DNA from 4 places in the Pseudescherichia vulneris genome. Region 4 is predicted to be linked to each of the others. Evidence: predicted binding sites of a transcription regulator. Region 4 holds the regulator's gene; each other region holds the start of a gene.
What was found. The regulator PurR, encoded in region 4, represses purine synthesis genes. The targets are predictions, from matches to a motif close to CANGCAAACGTTTGCNTG.
Positions count from the first base shown of each region.

Region 1: a site for PurR is predicted at 1,925-1,942, ahead of purM (phosphoribosylformylglycinamidine cyclo-ligase). Genes of this name have one in related genera too.
Region 2: a site for PurR is predicted at 1,781-1,798, ahead of carA (glutamine-hydrolyzing carbamoyl-phosphate synthase small subunit). Genes of this name have one in related genera too.
Region 3: a site for PurR is predicted at 1,232-1,249, ahead of pyrD (quinone-dependent dihydroorotate dehydrogenase). Genes of this name have one in related genera too.

Region 1 covers NZ_LR607338.1:3,139,472-3,142,962, forward strand. The annotation lists gene ppk1 (polyphosphate kinase 1) at 1-32, opposite strand, end outside; gene purN (phosphoribosylglycinamide formyltransferase) at 198-836, opposite strand; gene purM (phosphoribosylformylglycinamidine cyclo-ligase) at 833-1,870, opposite strand; gene upp (uracil phosphoribosyltransferase) at 2,097-2,723, shown strand; gene uraA (uracil permease) at 2,821-3,491, shown strand, end outside.
Region 2 covers NZ_LR607338.1:4,135,270-4,138,760, forward strand. The annotation lists gene carB (carbamoyl-phosphate synthase large subunit) at 1-394, opposite strand, end outside; gene carA (glutamine-hydrolyzing carbamoyl-phosphate synthase small subunit) at 413-1,561, opposite strand; gene dapB (4-hydroxy-tetrahydrodipicolinate reductase) at 2,016-2,837, opposite strand; gene FN633_RS17185 (alanyl-tRNA editing protein) at 2,996-3,491, opposite strand, start outside.
Region 3 covers NZ_LR607338.1:1,558,213-1,561,703, reverse strand. The annotation lists gene pyrD (quinone-dependent dihydroorotate dehydrogenase) at 127-1,137, opposite strand; gene pepN (aminopeptidase N) at 1,297-3,491, opposite strand, start outside.
Region 4 covers NZ_LR607338.1:473,636-477,126, reverse strand. The annotation lists gene punC (purine nucleoside transporter PunC) at 1-568, opposite strand, end outside; gene punR (DNA-binding transcriptional activator PunR) at 704-1,615, shown strand; gene purR (HTH-type transcriptional repressor PurR) at 1,646-2,671, opposite strand; gene cydH (cytochrome bd-I oxidase subunit CydH) at 2,969-3,058, shown strand; gene FN633_RS01850 (MFS transporter) at 3,240-3,491, shown strand, end outside.

The DNA.
Region 1 (3,491 bases), 2.7 Mb from region 4:
TCTTTTTCGATGTATAGCTTTTCCTGACCCATTACAACTCACACTCCGGTTCAATCTCGGGACGTGGCAAATCCATCTCAGCCTTTATTATGGTGAGAATTACCACAGCTTGTCCAATTGTGACAGATAAGTATGACAGTAATCTGATAATGCGGAGGTTATTGCCGGACGGCACAGGCTGCCCGGCAAGAGAGGATCTACTCGGCGGCGTGTCCCTGCGGGGGGAGCTGAACGCCATCGAGCCATGCGGCACCCTCGCGCATCGCCAGACGGCCATCGATAAACCAGCTCACCACCAGAGGGTAGATCGCGTGCTCCTGGGTCTGGACGCGATCGGTCACATCCTCTTCACCGTCGCCGGGAAATACCGGTACTTTGGCTTGCAGGATCACCGGTCCGCCGTCCAGCTCGTCGGTAACAAAATGCACGGAGGTGCCGTGCTCTTCGTCGCCGTTGGCCAGCGCCTGACGGTGGGTATGCAGGCCGGGATATTTCGGCAGCAGGGAGGGGTGGATGTTCAGCAGGCGGCCCTGATAGTGGGCGACAAACTCGGGGCTGAGAATGCGCATATAGCCTGCCAGCACCACCAGATCCGGTGCGTAGGCGTCGATCTCCATCATCAGCTCACGGTCAAACGCTTCACGGCTGGCAAACTGATCGGCCGTAATGGCGTGGGCCGCAATATCGGCCTCACGCGCACGTTGCAGGCCGAACGCGTCGGCCTTGTTACTGAATACCGCACGGACAGTGGCGTTAATTCTCTTCTGCGCGCAGGCGTCGATAATTGCCTGCAAATTGCTTCCATTACCGGAAATTAGCACCACTATGTTTTTCATTCAATGACCACGCGCTCGCTGGAATCAGAGGCTTTAATGATACCGATTTTCCAGGCCTTTTCACCTTTTGCGTTCATCAGCTCAATCGCCTTATCGGCATCCTGAGCAGAGAGGGCGATAACCATGCCGACGCCGCAGTTAAAGGTGCGGTACATCTCGTGCTGGCTGACGTTGCCTGCCTGCTGCAGCCAGTTGAATACGGAAGGCCACTGCCAGCTGGATTCGTCAATCACCGCCTGGGTGTTGTCCGGCAGCACGCGCGGAATGTTCTCCCAGAAGCCGCCGCCGGTGAGGTGGGCGATGGCGTGAACGTCAACGTTGGCAATCAGCTCAAGAATGTTTTTCACGTAGATGCGGGTCGGGGCCAGGAGGTGATCCGCCAGCGATTTACCGTCGAGCTGGGTCGTTTCCGGATCGCAGCCGCTTACCTCAACGATTTTGCGCACCAGCGAGTAGCCGTTAGAGTGCGGGCCGCTGGAGCCAAGGGCAATCAGCACGTCGCCGTCGGTGACTTTAGAGCCGTCGATGATTTCCGATTTCTCAACCACGCCGACGCAGAAGCCCGCGACGTCATAATCTTCGCCATGGTACATGCCTGGCATCTCGGCGGTTTCGCCGCCGACCAGCGCACAGCCGGACTGCAGGCAGCCTTCCGCGATGCCGTTGATTACGCTGGCAGCGGTGTCGACGTCCAGCTTGCCGGTGGCGTAGTAGTCGAGGAAGAAGAGCGGCTCAGCGCCCTGAACCACCAGGTCGTTAACGCACATGGCCACCAGATCGATGCCGATCGTGTCATGACGCTTGAGATCCATCGCCAGGCGCAGCTTGGTGCCCACGCCGTCAGTACCGGAAACCAGCACCGGCTCACGATATTTTTGCGGCAGCGCGCACAGCGCACCGAAGCCACCCAGTCCACCCATCACTTCCGGGCGGCGGGTTTTCTTCACTACGCCTTTGATTCGGTCAACCAGTGCATTACCTGCGTCAATATCAACACCGGCATCTTTGTAGCTGAGAGAGGTTTTATCGGTCACTGCTTGGATCCCCACATGGCGATAGAAATAAAATTCGGCGCAATTCTAACAGTCAAGGCAAACGTTTGCGAGTCCATTATTCATGGCTCTCAGAGATCGTTGCGATATACTGATTTTCAATCTGATTGATCGGGATCAACCCGCTACCTATAGCGTAACGGAGAAAAAGCGGTATAATCCGGCGATTTTTTTTGTGGCTGCCAACTGTCTGGGGAAGGAGAAGAGTATGAAGATCGTGGAAGTAAAACACCCACTCGTCAAACACAAGCTGGGACTGATGCGTGAGCATGACATCAGCACCAAACGCTTTCGTGAACTCGCCTCAGAAGTAGGCAGCCTGCTGACCTATGAAGCGACCGCCGATCTGGAAACCGAGAAGGTGACCATCGAAGGCTGGAACGGCCCGGTGGAAATCGAGCAGATCAAAGGTAAAAAAATTACCGTGGTGCCGATCCTGCGTGCTGGCCTGGGCATGATGGAAGGCGTGCTGGAGCACGTCCCGAGCGCGCGCATCAGCGTGGTCGGCATCTACCGCGACGAAGAGACCCTGGAGCCGGTACCTTACTTCCAGAAACTGGTATCGAACATCGACGAGCGTATGGCGCTGGTGGTTGACCCGATGCTGGCGACCGGCGGCTCAATGATCGCCACCATCGACCTGCTGAAAAAAGCGGGCTGCACCAGCATTAAGGTGCTGGTGCTGGTTGCCGCCCCGGAAGGCGTGGCCGCGCTGGAGAAGGCGCATCCAGATATTGAACTCTATACCGCATCGGTCGATCAGGGGCTTAACGAGCACGGGTACATTATTCCTGGTCTCGGCGATGCCGGCGACAAGATTTTTGGTACCAAGTAATTGAATAAATGAAAAAGAGCCGACTTTGATAGTCGGCTTTTTTTTGAATAAAAGACGCAGTTCGCCTTATACAAAACACAACTCAGAGGAAAACACTATGACGCGCCGTGCTATCGGGGTGAGTGAAAGACCGCCGCTTTTACAGACTATCCCGCTTAGTTTGCAGCACCTGTTCGCCATGTTTGGCGCAACCGTGCTGGTGCCAATCCTGTTTCACATTAACCCGGCTACCGTGCTGCTGTTTAACGGCGTTGGTACGCTGCTCTATCTCTTTATCTGTAAGGGTAAAATTCCGGCCTATCTGGGTTCCAGCTTTGCGTTTATCTCCCCGGTGCTGCTCCTGCTGCCGCTCGGGTACGAGGTGGCGCTCGGCGGTTTTATTATGTGCGGCGTGCTGTTCTGCCTGGTGTCGTTTATCGTCAAGAAAGCGGGCACCGGCTGGCTGGACGTGATGTTCCCTCCGGCAGCGATGGGCGCAATCGTAGCCGTAATTGGCCTTGAGCTGGCAGGCGTGGCGGCTAACATGGCAGGCCTGCTGCCAGCAGATGGGCAGTCTGCGGACAGCAAAACGGTGATCATCTCTCTGGTTACCCTGGGCGTTACCGTGTTTGGCTCGGTGCTGTTCCGCGGCTTCCTGGCGATTATCCCGATCCTGATCGGCGTGCTGGCGGGCTATGCGCTGTCGTTTGCGATGGGCGTGGTGGATACCACTCCGATTGCCCAGGCGCACTGGTTTGCTCTGCCGACCTTCTACACCCCGCGCTTTGA
Region 2 (3,491 bases), 3.7 Mb from region 4:
AACGGCGGCGATCTTCGGCTTTATCAATCGCGTCGGCGGTTGCGCCAATCATGGTCACGCCGAACTCTTCCAGCACGCCCTGACGCTCCAGCTCCAGGGCGCAGTTCAGCGCCGTCTGGCCGCCCATGGTCGGCAGCACCGCATCCGGGCGCTCTTTTTCGATGATTTTGCGCACCACTTCCCAGTGGATAGGCTCAATGTAGGTTGCGTCCGCCATCTCCGGGTCGGTCATGATGGTCGCCGGGTTGGAGTTAACCAGGATGACGCGGTAACCCTCTTCACGCAGGGCTTTACAGGCCTGAGCACCGGAGTAGTCAAATTCGCAGGCCTGGCCGATAACGATCGGGCCTGCGCCAAGGATCAGGATGCTTTTAATATCTGTACGTTTTGGCATGGTCTTCTCGGCTCCTGATTATTTGGCGGTAGAACGGTAGTGCTTAATCAATTCGATAAAGTGGTCGAACAGCGGCGCAGCATCGTGCGGGCCTGGGCTCGCTTCCGGGTGCCCCTGGAAGCTGAACGCTGGCTTATCGGTACGATGAATACCCTGCAGGGTACCGTCGAACAGCGAGGTATGCGTTACGCGCAGGTTAGCTGGCATGGTCGCCTCATCCACTGCAAAGCCGTGGTTTTGCGCCGTGATCATCACCGTGTTGTTATCAATATCTTTAACCGGATGGTTACCGCCGTGGTGACCAAACTTCATCTTCACGGTTTTGGCACCGCTCGCCAGGGCCAGCAGCTGATGGCCGAGGCAGATCCCAAACACCGGAATATCGGTAGCCAGGAAGGCCTGGATAGCGTCGATGGCGTAGTCGCACGGGGCCGGGTCACCGGGGCCGTTGGAGAGGAAAATGCCGTCCGGGTTCATCTTCAGCACCTCTTCTGCCGGGGTCTTCGCCGGGACGACCGTCAGGCGGCAGCCTCTGTCCACCAGCATACGCAGGATGTTGCGCTTCGCGCCGTAGTCGTAAGCCACCACGTGGAACGGCAGCTCCTCTTCTTTTTTCGCTTCCGGCAGCTCACCGGCCAGCGTCCAGCTTCCCTGAGTCCAGCTATAGGATTCAGCGGTAGACACCTCTTTCGCCAGGTCCATGCCGTTCAGGCCGGGGAACGCTTTCGCTTTCTCCAGGGCCAGCGCCGCATCCGGGCTATCGCCAGCGATGATGCAGCCGTTCTGAGCGCCCTTCTCGCGCAGCAGACGGGTCAGCTTACGGGTATCGATATCGGCAATGGCCACGATGTTATGGCGCTTGAGGTAAGAAGAGAGGTCTTCGGTGTTGCGGTAGTTGCTGGCAATCAGCGGCAGGTCACGAATAATTAGGCCTTGCGCGTGAACCTGGGACGCTTCTTCATCGGCTTCGTTAGTGCCGACATTACCAATATGGGGATAAGTAAGAGTGACGATTTGGCGGGAATAGGAGGGATCAGTAAGGATTTCTTGATAACCGGTCATTGAAGTATTGAAAACGACTTCCCCAACCGCCGAACCTGTTGCCCCTATGGCCCGACCGTGAAACTGGGTTCCGTCTTCCAGAACCAATAGCGCTGACTTAATCAAAACACCCTCCAGAGAATATTCACTCACTTTATTTGCATATTAATTCATATTGAAGCCACAAATCAATGCAAATCTGCTTACCGGTGTATTTTTGGCAAACGGCGGCATTCTAGAGACAACCTTGATGAAAGTCTACCACCCGAGCCACTTTTTCTTGGTTTTTTGCAACCCTGAGAGATAAGCTGCACATTAACATGCAAAAAAGCGAGCTAAATTGCAGAGGAAAACGCTTGCGCGCATCTATCAATTTCACTTTTTTATACGCAGCGGTAAAAACAGGGTTGAAGGAGGAGAATCTGGCGATTTTCACCAAAAACAGAGAGAAGAAACACTATTACAGCCATTTAAAACCATAAATCACATTAAACAGATAAAATAATGGGGCAATAAAATATTGCCCCATGCAATCAAAGCATTGCGATCACAATAACCACATCACGATGGGTAATAAATGCTACAGATTGTTGAGATCCAGCACGTCACGCATATCAAAAAGTCCGTCATTCTGTGCTTTAAGCCACAAAGCAGCCCGAACGGCACCGTTAGCGAACGTCATACGGCTGGAGGCCTTATGGGTAATCTCAATGCGCTCGCCCACGTCGGCAAACATGGCGGTGTGCTCGCCAATGATGTCGCCTGCGCGAACGGTGGCAAAACCGATGGTGCCCGGCTGGCGCTCACCGGTATAGCCTTCGCGACTGTAAACGGCGCACTCCTTCAAATCTTTATCTAGCGCGTGGGCGATAGCTTCACCCATGGCCAACGCGGTACCCGACGGAGCATCAACCTTATGGCGATGATGCGCCTCAATAATTTCAATATCGGTGTAGTCGCCCATCACCTTCGCCGCTTTCTCCAGCAGCTTAAGCATGACGTTGACGCCAACGCTAAAGTTAGCGGCAAAAACAATGCCAATGGTCTCTGCCGCGTCGCTGATAGCCTGCTTACCTGCCTCGTCGAAGCCGGTAGTGCCAATGACCATGCCTTTGCCATGCTGGCGACAGAACGCCAGATGGGTCAGGGTGCCTTCGGGGCGGGTAAAATCGATAAACACATCGAAATCGTCTTTCACCGCTTCAAGGCTACTCTGCACCGTCACGCCTGATTTGCCCGCGCCCGCCAGCTCTCCGGCGTCGCTGCCCAGCAGGGAAGAACCCTCCCGCTCCAGCGCCGCACCCAGCGTTACGCCATCCATGTTTAGCGCCGCCTGGATCAGCTGGCGGCCCATGCGCCCACCTGCGCCCGCAATGGCAACGCGAATTTGTGCTTCGTGCATAGTTGTGCTCTTTTGTTAATGAAATGCTATAAATCGCCTTCAGATTAACCAGCCCGCTAACGGGCCGCCAGCCGAAAACGCCGATAATTAGAATTTAATGATAAACGTCGGAAAGTATCAGCAAAAGACATGATTGCTGCCTGAGCGGCAGCAACAGGCTATGGCAGGAGATAACTGATGGTAAGCTGGCCTTTCTTCTGTTTTATGCTGCCAATCACCAGCTTATCAATATTTCGCAGGTCAGAAACATGCGTACCGCCGCACAGATAGGCAGGCAGATCGCCAAAGCGAACCTTACGGCGATCGCTTTCGAACGCCACGTGGCGCAGTAGCCCGGCACTTATCCATGTCTCAATGCTTGCCAGCAGCATGTCGCTGTCCGGTACGGCGGCTCCCTCGCCAGCAATAAACGTGACCTTCCCCTCGCCCGGCCAGTGATGCGCCTTGATCGGCTGCCAGCCGTGCCGCTCTGCCGCGTAGCCGATCAGATGGCCTGCGCTGTGCCAGCGCGAGTGCAGAGTGCGGGTTTCTGCATCAACCTGAATCGTCACTTCGCCTACGGCAAGCGGTTCCGGCAGGATATGTATCACGCTCTCTCCGCGCTGGACGACGCTCTCAACGCGGATGCCAGCAATCTCTCCTCTGTCGGCTGGC
Region 3 (3,491 bases), 1.1 Mb from region 4:
CCGTTGTTACCGTTCCGCTTATCACAAAATGTCAATAATGAGAACGTTTAAATAAACAACAACGAGGGGAATATAAAACAACCAGGGCCGGAAATAAAGCCCTGGTTAACATTTAGACGTAAAGGATTAGATGTGGGTAACGATCTCTTTAATCAGCGGCGGGCCTTTAAATATAAAGCCGGAATAGATCTGCACCAGCGTCGCACCGGCAGCTATTTTCTCCCGCGCGGCGATAACGGAGTCGATTCCGCCGACGCCGATAATCGGCAGCAGACCGTTCAGCTCCTGCGCCAGGCGGCGAATAATTTCGGTGCTTTTTAGCTGTAGCGGACGGCCGCTTAAGCCTCCGGTCTCATTACCGTGTTTCATTCCCTGCACCAGCCCTCTTTCGAGCGTGGTATTGGTGGCGATCACGCCATCAATATTATGGCGAACCAGGCTATCGGCCACCTGAATTAACTCCTCAACGGAGAGATCGGGAGCAATTTTCACCGCCACAGGGACATATTTATGATGAATATTCTGCAGCTCGTGCTGCTTATTTTTGATGGCGGCGAGCAGATCGTCCAGCGCCTCACCGTATTGCAGCGAGCGCAGGCCCGGGGTGTTTGGCGAGGAGATATTAATCGCAATGTAGCCCGCGTAGCGATAGACTTTATCCATACAGATCAGGTAGTCATCTTTCCCCTGCTCTACCGGCGTATCTTTATTTTTGCCGATATTAATGCCCAGCACGCCGTCAAAATGGGCTTTTTTAACGTTCTCAACGAGGTTATCCACGCCAAGATTATTGAACCCCATGCGGTTAATTAATCCCTCGGCCTCGACCAGGCGGAAGATACGCGGCTTGTCGTTACCCGGCTGCGGGCGCGGCGTCACGGTGCCGATCTCAATCGAGCCAAAGCCCATTGCGCCCAGCGCATCGATGCACTCACCGTTCTTATCCAGACCCGCCGCCAGACCCAGCGGATTCTTAAAGGTCAGCCCCATGCAGGAGACCGGTTTGTGCGGCACGCTCTGGCGTACCAGCGCGGCTAAAGGCGTGCCGGAAATACGGCGTAATTGCTGAAACGTCAATTCATGAGCGCGCTCAGGGTCGAGCTGGAAAAGGGCTTTACGAACGAAGGGGTAGTACATGAACTCTCCTGGATTCCCGGTGTGCAAACCGGGGGCGTATTATCTGCGATTGCGCGGCGAAAGGGAATTGACCTGAGGCAAATAATTCAGCTAAAACGCAAACGTTTTCCTGGAGAGGGTAAAAAAAAACCGGGCAGCGTGCTGCCGCCCGGCGATCTATTAGGCCAGCGCCTTAGCGATCTTCTCGTAGAGATCGCCCGAGAGGTTTTCCAGACCTTTCAGCTGCTCCAGCGCGGCACGCATCTGGGTTTGACGCCCTTCATCGTAACGTTTCAGGCGGATCAGCGGCTCAATCAGACGCGACGCCACCTGCGGGTTACGGCTGTTAAGCTCGGTCAGCATCTCAACCATGAAACGGTAGCCGCTGCCGTCTTCAGCATGGAACGCCGCCGGGTTGCTGCCGGCGAATGCGCCAATCAGCGAGCGCACGCGGTTTGGGTTGCTGAGGGTAAAGGAGCGGTGGTTAAGCAGGCCGCGCACGGTCTCCAGCACGTTGCTGGCCGGGCTGGTGGCTTGCAGAATAAACCACTTATCCATCACCAGGCCGTCCTGATGCCACTTATCATCGTACTCCTGCATCAGCGCGTCACGGCACGGCAGCTGCGCCGCGACGGCGGCAGAGAGCGCCGCCAGCGCGTCGGTCATGTTGTCCGCGGTGTGATACTGCTGAGTAACCAGAGCATCGCCCAGCTTCACGTCGCCAAACGCCAGATAGCGCAGGCAGGTGTTGCGCAGCGAGCGCTTGCCGATATCCGCATGTTCAACCCGGTAGGCATCGAGCTTATGCGCGTTGTAGACCGCAAGGAACTCGTCGGAAAGCTCGGTCGCCAGGGTGCGGGTCAACGCCTCGCGGACGGCAACGATCGCCACCGGATCGATGATGTCGAACAGCTCGGCCATTTCGCCTGGAGAAGGCAGGGTCAGGATCTCTGCCGCCAGCGCCGGATCGATATCCGCATCCAGCAGGATTGCCCGGAAGGCGTCGGCCACGTGCAGCGGCAGCGACAGCGGCTGGCCCTGCTGTTGGCGAGCCACGTTCAGCTTGATGTAGGTGGTCAGCAGGCTCTGGGCCGCGTCCCAGCGGGAGAAGTCGTTGCGCGCATGGCGCATCAAGAACGTCAGCTGCTGATCGCTCCACTTATACTCCAGCTTCACCGGCGCAGAGAATTCGCGCAGCAGGGATGGCACCGGCTGGAAGTAGACCTTATCAAAGACAAAGGTCTGCTCTTCCTGAGTAACGTTGAGCACGTTGTGCACCGGGTGCCCCTCTTTTTGCAGCGGGATTACCTGGCCCTCGTTGTCGTACAGCTCAATATCAAACGGAATGTGCAGGGGCAGCTTCTCTTCCTGATCCGGCGTCGGCGGCGTGCGCTGGCTGATGGTCAGGGTGTACTGCTCGGTCTCTGGGTTGTAGTCGTCGCGCACGCTCACAATCGGCGTACCGGACTGGCTGTACCAGCGACGGAAATGAGAGAGGTCAACGTTGGAGGCGTCTTCCATCGCCTGCACGAAATCGTCGCAGGTGGCGGCGCTGCCGTCGTGGCGCTCAAAGTAGAGCTGCATCCCGCGCTGGAAGTTCTCTTCCCCCAGCAGGGTATGCAGCATGCGGATCACCTCAGACCCCTTCTCATACACCGTTAGGGTATAGAAGTTGTTCATCTCGATCACTTTGTCGGGACGGATCGGGTGCGCCATCGGGCTGGCATCTTCCGCAAACTGCAGGCCGCGCATGGTGCGCACGTTGCTGATGCGGTTCACCGCGCGGGAGCCGAGATCGGAGCTGAACTCCTGATCGCGGAACACGGTTAGCCCCTCTTTCAGGCTCAGCTGGAACCAGTCGCGGCAGGTCACGCGGTTGCCGGTCCAGTTATGGAAGTATTCGTGGCCAATCACGCGCTCAATATCGAGGTAGTCTTTATCGGTAGCGGTGTCGGTGCGGGCCAGCACATATTTGGAGTTAAAGACGTTAAGGCCTTTGTTCTCCATCGCCCCCATGTTGAAGAAATCCACGGCGACGATCATATAGATGTCGAGGTCGTACTCAAGACCAAAGCGCTCCTCATCCCACTTCATGGAGTTTTGCAGGGAGGTCATCGCCCATGGGGCGCGGTCGAGGTTGCCGCGATCGACAAACAGCTCCAGCGCCACCTCGCGACCGGAGCGGGTGGTATAGGTGTCGCGCAGCACGTCGAAATCACCGGCCACCAGCGCAAACAGGTAGCACGGTTTCGGGAACGGATCCTGCCACTGTACCCAGTGACGACCGTTCTCCAGCTCGCCTTCGCCTACGCGGTTACCGTTGGAGAGCAGGAACGGATATTTGCTTTTATCGGCGATGATTTTAGTGGTAAAGC
Region 4 (3,491 bases):
GCGAATGGCGCTTTTTCACCGGTTTTTTAAGGCGCAGGGCAGGCAGCATCAGCAGCAGCGTGATGACAAACAGCACCATGAAGATTGTCTGCCAGTGGGAGTGAGCAAGGATCCAGCTCCCCAGCAGCGGCGCGAGGGCGGGTGACAATCCTACTAGCGGCATGATGGTGGCAAAAATACGGTTGACCCGCTGAGCCGGATAATAGTCCGTTACCAGCGTCTGCCAGCTGACCGCCGCGGCACAGACTCCTACGGCCTGAACAAAACGCAGCACCAGCAGCGTGGTGCCGTCGCGAACCCACAGCATGCCGATGCAGCCGAAAGCAAACAATCCTAGCCCACAGAGCAGTATCGGCCTGCGGCCAAAGCGATCGGAGAGTGGGCCCCATACCAGCTGGGCAAGGGCGAAACCGGCCAGAAACAGGCTCAGGCTGGCGCTTACGGCCGATGCAGGGGTGTTGAGATCCTGCTGAATAGCGGTAAACGCTGGCAGATACATATCCGTTGCCAGAAAGCCCAGCACGCTTAATCCCGCTAGCCAGACTAAAAATCCTTTACCAGGTAACATCATCACTCCTTCTTATTATCTTTTACACGACAGGTGAACAGCACAGATCACAAAGCGGCAAAGTGTAGGCAGTGCATTCCCGCTTGTGAAACGGTAATATTTGCGTGGTGCATTCAAATTTTTTGCAGGCAGAATATGTGGTCAGATTACTCCCTTGAAGTGGTAGATACCGTTGCCCGTACCGGCAGCTTTAGCGCCGCCGCCCATGAGCTGCACCGGGTTCCCTCTGCTATCAGCTACACGGTTCGTCAGCTGGAGGAGTGGCTTGCCGTGCCGTTGTTCGAACGACGTCATCGGGATGTCGTATTGACCCCCGCAGGCAGCTGGTTTTTGCAGGAGGGGCGGTCTGTCATCAAAAAAATGCAGGTCACCCGGCAGCAGTGCCAGCAGATAGCCAACGGCTGGCGCGGTCAGCTCGCTATTGCGGTAGATAATATTGTGCGTCCCGAGCGCACCCGGCAAATGATCGTCGACTTCTACCGGCACTTTTCAGACGTGGAGCTGCTGGTGTCGAAAGAGGTATTTAATGGCGTCTGGGATGCGCTGGCCGATGGGCGCGTGGAGCTGGCCATCGGGGCGACCCAGGCCATACCGGTGGGCGGGCGCTTTGCCTTTCGCGATATGGGAATGCTCAACTGGCGCTGCGTGGTGGCCGCTCATCACCCGCTGGCGGGCAGGCGTGGCCCGCTGAGTGACGATCTTCTGCGCGGCTGGCCATCGCTGGTGTGGGAAGATACCTCCCGTCTGCTGCCTAAAAGGATCACCTGGCTGCTGGACAACCAGCGGCGAATGGTGGTGCCGGACTGGACCTCTTCAGCAGAATGCCTGAGCGCCGGACTGTGCATCGGTATGGTGCCAGGCCATTTTGCGCGGCCGTGGCTCGATCGCGGCGAGTGGGTGGAGCTCCAGCTGGAAGAGTCGTTTCCGGATGCTGCTTGCTGCCTGACCTGGCAGCAAAACGATAATTCCCCCGCGCTGGGCTGGCTGCTGGACTATTTAGGCGATAGCGAAACGCTTAATCGGGAGTGGCTGCGGGAGCCTGAGTAACCGGCTCCCGAGGTTTTTAGCGGTGCGATCTTAACGGCGATAGTCGCGGAAGGGACCGTCAGCGACCGAGCGGCGCTCGATCAGTCGAGGATGAACCTCAATCGACTGGGACTCTTCACGCTTATTCACGATGCGATCCATCAGCATATTAAAGGCGGTTTCCCCCAGCGAGTCTTTGGGCTGGTGGATGGTAGTCAGTGCAGGGGTGAAGAACCGGGCGTTACGCACGTTATCATAGCCGATTAGCGAGACATCCTGTGGCACGCGCAGCCCCATCTCGTCAACGGCGCAGAGCGCGCCCATCGCCATCACATCGCCGCCGCAGAATACGGCAGTAGGGCGGTGCGATTGGGAGAGGATCTGCTGCATCGCGCGGTAGCCGGATTCAGGTTCAAAGTCGCCCTGTACAATCCAGTTCTCCGGCACGCTGATCAGCGCCTCTTCCATGGCTTTCATAAAACCAGCCAGACGACCCGCGCCGGTATTGCGCTCAAGCGGGCCAGGGATCACGCCAATCTCACGATGGCCGCGCTCGACCAAATAGCGACCAGCCATATACCCGCCTTCAAAGGCGTTATCGATCACCGAGTCAGTAAAGTCTGCTTTTGCCTCACCCCAGTCCATCACGACCATGGGGATATGGCGATACTCCTCCAGCATGCTCAGCAGCGGGGCGGGGTACTCGGAACACATCACCAGCAGGCCATCGACGCGCTTCTGCGCCATCATCGACAGATAGGCACCCTGCTTCTCCAGGTTGTTCCAGGCATTACCCAGGATCAGGGTGTAGCCTTTTTGGAAGCAGTTCTTCTCTACCGCCTCGATAATCTCGGCAAAGTAGGGCGCTTCGCTGCTGGTCGCCAGCAGGCCGATCGATTTGGTATGGTTAACCTTCAGGCTGCGGGCCACGGCGCTGGGTGAATAGTGCAGCTCTTTAATGGCTGCCCATACCGCGTTACGCGTCTCTTCTGCCACAAAGCGAGTTTTGTTAATAACATGTGATACGGTTGTGGTGGAAACGTTTGCTCGTTTCGCTACGTCTTTTATAGTTGCCATTCAATGTCACTCCAAACCACGACGTAAGCTCCTGAAAATAGTGTAGGTAAACGTTTGCCTCTACTCAGCCTGCACGCAACTTTTGGGGATGCGATTCGCCGGGAAAACGACACGGAACGTCAGGAGGGGTCTATGGCCGGTACGCGAATAAATTTAGCGTGGAATTTTGTCTTATCTTGATGAAAAGGGGAAGCGTTAAAACGCATATCACCCCAAATCAAAGAAGATTTTTGCCCATAAATGTGTAAAAATGCGCAAGCTCACTTTTTGTGGGGTAATAAGAATGGAGAGAAATTGATGAGTGCAGATCTGAAGTTTTCCCTGATGACCACCGTTGTTGTGCTGGGCCTGATTGTTGCCGGTGCGCTGACCGCTGCGTTAAATTGATTCAGTATGAGGGAGAGTCCTCTCCCTCTGCTTGTTATCTCCGCTACTCCCCTGCTAATTGTTAGCAAAATGGCAATAAACTTTTGTTAGTTTGATAACTTCTGTTTTTTTGTGATAAATGTCATGCTTTTGGCTTCTGTGACGGTGTCGCCTGTCGACACGGCAATTCTGGAGTCAAAATATGAAAATCAACTTTCCCCTGCTGGCCCTGGCGATAGGGGCATTTGGCATCGGTACCACCGAGTTCTCCCCGATGGGCCTGCTGCCGACGATCGCTCGTGGGGTAGATGTCTCTATACCGGCAGCGGGAATGCTCATCAGCGCCTACGCCATTGGCGTGATGGTGGGGGCCCCGCTAATGACGCTGCTGCTCTCCCATCGCGCCCGTCGTAGCGCGCTGATCTTCCTGATGGCTATCTTTACCCTGGGCAAC